Regions from separate parts of the Paenibacillus azoreducens genome, predicted to be linked through region 1. Evidence: riboswitches for the same ligand, from Rfam matches in the RefSeq annotation. Region 1 holds a riboswitch; the other holds the start of a gene.
The links. Region 1 has a riboswitch for cobalamin ahead of L6442_RS17720 (1-propanol dehydrogenase PduQ). Riboswitches for the same ligand answer to the same signal wherever they lie in the genome.
Positions count from the first base shown of each region.

Region 2: it holds a riboswitch for cobalamin, as region 1 does, so the genes downstream of both, L6442_RS26835 (ABC transporter substrate-binding protein) here and L6442_RS17720 (1-propanol dehydrogenase PduQ) in region 1, are expected to answer to the same signal.

Region 1 covers NZ_AP025343.1:4,015,508-4,018,661, reverse strand. The annotation lists gene L6442_RS17725 (ABC transporter permease) at 1-778, shown strand, start outside; adenosylcobalamin (AdoCbl) riboswitch at 876-1,029, shown strand; gene L6442_RS17720 (1-propanol dehydrogenase PduQ) at 1,432-2,574, shown strand; gene L6442_RS17715 (BMC domain-containing protein) at 2,900-3,154, shown strand, end outside.
Region 2 covers NZ_AP025343.1:6,028,775-6,031,928, forward strand. The annotation lists gene L6442_RS26830 (FecCD family ABC transporter permease) at 1-799, opposite strand, end outside; gene L6442_RS26835 (ABC transporter substrate-binding protein) at 799-1,806, opposite strand; cobalamin riboswitch at 2,138-2,350, opposite strand; gene L6442_RS26840 (hypothetical protein) at 2,608-2,778, opposite strand.

The DNA of each region.
Region 1 (3,154 bases):
ATATATCTATTACCGGCTTATGAGCCAACAAATCAAAGCGATCGTATCATACCAGGCGGATTTTGTTATATCTTTGTTTGCGGGAACGGTCACGCAGTTATTAGGTATCGTCTTTCTCTGGGTCGTGTATCAAAAGATCCCGAATATTCAAGGCTGGGAGTTTTGGGAAGTTGCTTTTGTTTATGCCGCCGTCTTTTTTATTGAAGGCGTTCAGTCACTATTTTTAAATGGTATGTGGGTATTAGGAGGTTTGGTCAATAAAGGCGAAATGGACCGTATTTTATTTAGACCTATCTCGCCGATTCTGCAGGTGTTTACGTCAAATATCGGGATTGGCGGCATGGGTTCTATCATCGTCGGCGGAGTTATTATGGTTCAATCGCTGCAGCATATTCATTTGGATTGGACGCTCAGCAAGGTGCTTATAAGCCTCTTATTTTTAGCGTCTGCCGTCGTCATACGTGTTTCCATCTTGTTTGCGGCCAACTGTCAAACCTTCTGGACCGGAAGCTCGAATACTTCCTTTGCCCACACCATCCATACCCTCGGCCAACTGGCGCAGTATCCGATCAGTATCTACAACATTGGGGTGCAGCTGCTGATTACGATCATTGTTCCATTTGCTTTTATCAGCTTTTTCCCGGCCTCTTACTTGTTCGGCAAAGGGAGCTGGGCTTATTGGGGCATGTTGACCCCTCTGGTAGCCGTATACACGGTTATTTTGGCAGGATGGATATTTAAAAAGGGGCTGAGTAAATATGAAAGCGCAGGGAATTGATTGATTGCGTTATTTTGCGTATTATTTTTCTAATTTTATATTGCCAAACGAGTCGTTTATGCTATAATGATGTCGAATGGGCTTCCATTCACGTCATGTACAATAGAAAAAGTTATAGGCAATGGAAGTTTGGTGCAAATCCAACGCGGTCCCGCCACTGTGATAGACCGAATGATCGGTCTTAAGTCAGGTCTTTTGTCTAGTAACTTTGGAGAGACCAGTCATTTCGAGGCGAAAGTGGCTGGTTTACAAGTCTAGTGACGATCCGCCTCGCTAGGCTTTTTTATTTGCTGCAAAGGCTGCCGACAATGTTGTTGGCCACAGCCGGGTGTTCGCCAAACCGAACATGTACAATGAGGTATTGCCCGCAAACGGGGGGATTCTCCAGTGACGAAGAATCATATGCACAATGGGGTGCATGTCCCTTTTTTTAATTTATAGAATTTTTGCCGTTATTGTGTCTGATCTAAGGACAAGTTCCGGAAGCGGTTGACGAAGATCGGAATGACGGTGTACAGTATAAATGCAAAATTTAATCATACGAAGCTGCACAATGGCGTGCACACATGATAACAAGCAAAGAGGCTTTTGAAGGGGAATTCCCTTTGAACGGCCTCTTTTTTTGTTGCAATTACTTCTTGGAGGTGCTTTACATGGATAAACTTTCGATTAAAGCCGACCTCTATATGGGGCAAGGCGCAATGGATCGCCTATCGGAATGGCGAAATAAACGAATGTTCATCGTCACGGATCCGTTTATGATGAAGTCGGGAATGATCAACATGGTGTTTGATCGCCTGCACAGCAGCAACGAGCAGTATATTTTCAGCAATATTGTCCCGGATCCGCCGATCGAAGTCGTCACGGAAGGCGTCGAGGCACTCCGCTCCTTCAACACCGATCTGATCATTGCCATTGGCGGCGGTTCGGCCATTGATGCGGCTAAAGCGATGAAGCTGTTCGCGCAAAAGCTGCTTGACCAGCGCGATATCCCGTTCATTGCTATCCCGACAACAAGCGGAACGGGCTCGGAAGTTACTTCATTTTCCGTTATTAGCGACAAACAGAAAAACATCAAGTATCCGCTTGTATCCGATGACATGCTGCCGCAAGAAGCGATTCTGGATCCCGAACTCGTCAAAAGCGTGCCGGATTTCATCACGGCGGATACCGGCATGGATGTGCTGACGCATGCGATTGAAGCGTATGTATCCACCAAAGCCAATGATATATCCGATGCGCTGGCCGAGAAAGCGATGAAGCTGGTCTTTGCTTATTTGCCGCGTGCTTATAAGGACGGAAATGATCTTGTGGCGCGCGAAAAAATGCATAATGCCTCCTGCATCGCTGGGATGGCGTTCAATATTGCGTCGCTTGGGCTGAATCATGGGATTGCGCATGTGGCAGGGGCCAAATTCAAAATTGCCCACGGACGCATGAATGCGATTCTCCTTCCGCATGTCATCGAATTTAATGCCGATTACAAGCCGGGTTACGGTAAGGAGGATAGCAATAGAGCAGCGGTTCGGTATGCCGATATTGCCAAAAGCTTGGGGTTATCCGCACCAAATGCGAAGAGCGGCGTCCGGAGTCTGGTGCAGGCGATCAAACAGCTGCAGAAACAATTGAATATGCCGCAAACGCTGCGGGAATGTGGCGTGGATCAAGCTTTGCTTGAGGAAATGAGAGTTTCGATCGCCGAAGGCGCGCTGAAAGACGGATGTACTGCAACAAATCCACGCGTTCCTACGGCAGAGGATGTGCTTCAAATTTTGAACAAAATGTTTCAATTCTAAAACCGAGTCGAATTTTGACGGATTTCGTATTGACATCGCTTGCAATATTCAAATATAGTAAAAGTAACACAACGGCGTGTTGCATACAAATCAAAGCAAAGTGGCTTCTTAAAAATTCCGCGTGGACTTTTAAGGGGCTTTTATTGTTTTTTGCAGTGACTTTTTGAAGATTATAGAATTTATAAATTTTCAGCGAAGCTGAACAATTCTATAATCGCAAGAAAAACATCCGCTAAGCGCGGTCTGTCTTCTATGAAAATACGTCGATAGACGTTTTTCTTAACAACCTCTTTTAGTGTTTTTGATAGAGAGTGAGATGAGGAGTATGGAACAAGGAGCCGAGAAACAACGTGTGATTCAGGAGTATGTACCTGGCAAACAGGTCACTTTGGCTCACATTATTGCAAACCCGAACCCGGATATCTACAAGAAGCTGGGACTCGGAAACGAAGAACATCAGTCCATCGGCGTCATGACGATAACGCCAAGCGAAGCTTCCATCATTGCAGCGGATATCGCAACAAAGGCGGCCGGTGTCCAAATCGGTTTTGTCGACCGATTCAGCGGTTCACTCGTCATT
Region 2 (3,154 bases), 2.0 Mb from region 1:
CTCCGGCCATCGAAACGGCCGCTGCAGTCAATAACGTGCTGACAAGCAACACCATCATCTTCAGTCTTTCCACGTTGACGCCCAAATGAGCGGCCTGCCGCTCTCCGAACGACAACATATTAAGCGAACGCGACCTGCTCCAGATCAGCAGGAAGCCAATCAGAAAATAAGGCAAAAGGATGGCCGAATACGACCATCCACGCAGGCTCAAACTGCCCATTGTCCAATATAAAATTTCATTGACGGTCCGCTTGGACATCGCAGTCAAAAAGGAAACAACCGCCCCCAGAAAGGATTGCATCACCACGCCCGACAGGATCAGGCTGTTTGTTGGAATTTTGCCTTTTTCTCGAGCAAGAAGGATGACACCCCACAACGTCAGCGAGCCGGTGACAAAAGCCACCGCAGGCAGCGTCCAGACCCCGATTACGGAATACTGCAATCCAAAAAAAATCAGGATCGACGCTCCCACCGCCGAACCGGAGGATACGCCCAGCGTAAACGGATCGGCCAGCGGATTCCGCAGCACTCCCTGAAAACCGGAACCGGCCACAGCCAGCGCCGCTCCTACCAGCATGCCAAGGATGACGCGCGGCAGCCGAACTTTCAGGATGATTTGCTCAAAAGACGGATCCCAGGTTGGCTGAATCCCATCCCCGATCCAAGGCAGCCGATGAAGCAGGATCAATGCGATATCCTTCACCGGCAGCGCGACCGAACCAATCCCCAGACAGATCAGCAGGGTCAACACCAGCAGCACGATGCCAATCCCTCCGTAACCTGCCAGTTTTTTGCTCATTATTTAAACAACTCCGGATAAATCGCTTTGGCAACCTCTTGCAGACCTTGAGTCACACGCGGGCCCGGACGGCTGATCAAATTGTCGTCAAGCCCGATGACGGTTCCGTTTTTAACGGCATTGATCTTGTCCCAACCACTGCGGCCTTTGATAATATCTCCCAGGCTTTTTTTCGTTTTTTCGTCCACGAAGCTCTTCGTATAGAGAATGACGTCAGGATTATCTTTGATGACTCTTTCCTCGCTGATCTCGCTAAAGTTCTCCAGGTCCGCAGCCACGTTAATGCCCCCTGCCAGCGTAATCAATTCATCCATAAACGTGCCTTTTCCGGCTGTCCAGCCCGGCGAGAACTCGATATACACTTTTTTCTTCTGATCTGCGCTCAAGGATTTGACGGCTTCTACAACCTTGTCTCTTTCCTCTTTCATCTGATCCACGACTTTTTGGGCTTCGGCCTGATGGTCCGTGATTTGCCCGTAGGTTTCGATGTTTTTCATCACGTCATCCACCGTTTTCGGATCGGTTTTGAAAATAGGAATTTGGAGTTCGCGCAGCTTCTTCACCGCTTCCTCGCTCATCGAAATCCCGGTGAACACCACATCCGGCTGGGCCGCGATCATCGCTTCCTCATTCGGTTTCATGATTCCGCCCATTTTGGGTTTGGACTTCGCCGCTTCCGGATAATCGTCATAATCGGATACACCGACGATTTCATCTCCGAGTCCGATCGCAAACAGCGCTTCGGTTTCCGCAGGAGACACCGATACGATTTTTTTCGGCGCTTCCTTGAATGTAAAGGATTCCCCTGTCGCATCCTTCAACGTCAGCGGATAAGTTGTTTTCAGTTGATCTTGTTGATCGGTTTGCTTCTGCTGGGACTCTTGCTTGGCAGGTTCCTGTGGCGCAGCCTGATCTTTAGTGTTATTGCCGCAAGCGGCTAGCGAAAACGCGAGCAGCAGAGCCGCAATACCGGTGGACCAAATTTTGGCGGTGTGTTTCAACTTCATGTACATTCTCTCCTCCATTGGGTTCATGCTTAGACACAAAAGAGGCCTGGCGATACAATTTTCATGAATACGACTTGATGGTTTGACGGCACGCACCATGAAAAACAAGCCTGCTCTTTGAAAAAGGCTCATTTCAAAAAACATGATGCGAATTCCTCGGACAATACTTGCTCCGGCATTCAAAAAAACCCTGGCTCTTGGAAAGAACCAGGGATTACGTCGCTCTCAAACTTTCACGGCAAAAGCCGTGCGTTAAGGTCTGCGCCTTCAGCCATGGTCTCATGGACCATCCGCTGAAGGGGCAACAACGTAAATCCTTTCCTCGAAGGACCGTCATTATTCTCATGAGGCAGGTCTCCTGACTTACAGGCTTGGCAGTATCACCCCGGCCTTCCCATTCCCCTTTTTGCGGGAACAGTGGCATGTTTGGGGTATACCTGTTACAGTGGCGGGACCGTGCCGGATTTCCACCGGCTTCCCTGTTTCCCCCGGAATAACAAAGCGGCGGCAGCCGCCCCCCGGGACCTCATCAGCTATCATTTATTCATTTTTCGTTTCCAGGCAATGCATCTCTCGTATTTGATTATAGGGTAAGTCCGTTAACGTTACAATTGCATTTCTCACATTCGACCCTTTATGTTGATACCATATGATGTCTAATTCAGTTATACGTTTAATCCATCAGATGTTTGATCCCAGTCAGATATTTAATCCAGTCAGACGTTTGATCCAGTCAGATATTTTATCCAGTCAGATGTTTTATCCAGTCAGATATTTTATCCAGTCAGATGTTTTATCCAGTCAGATGTTTGACCCGTCAGATATATTAATCCCAGACACCAAATCCGGCAGAAGCTTAGTATCCGTCAGAAACCGTTCGCCGTCAACGACACGCATCCTCAAATGTTCGTCATTGTGCCGAAACGTCGAACCTTCATCCAGCAAATTTTTATGTTCACTTACTAACTTCATTCCGTTATCCGCTTAATCCCGTCGTTTCAAGAAGGCGAATCCCGTACTTTTGCATATACCAATGATTGAACCGATGAAGGCAGCCAGGTTGATTTCCTCTCTAACGAAACGTGATATCGCTATTTGCAGCAAAAAGGGCTCTTTGAATTTTTAACGAAACTGGATATCGCTATTAAGCTAAAAAGTGCCGCCTAAGCCCGGTTTTAACCCAAATAACGATCTGTGCTTTCGTTAGATTTAGCTACCTCCTGTTTTCGAGGCAATAGCGCTCTGTAGTTTCGTTAGAGTCACTTTAGGCGAACAAAGCGTACCCCTTCGAGGCAGCTTTTTTTAACAAACTTTCCGGCTTCGTTAGAAATTATTTCTCCAAGGTCTA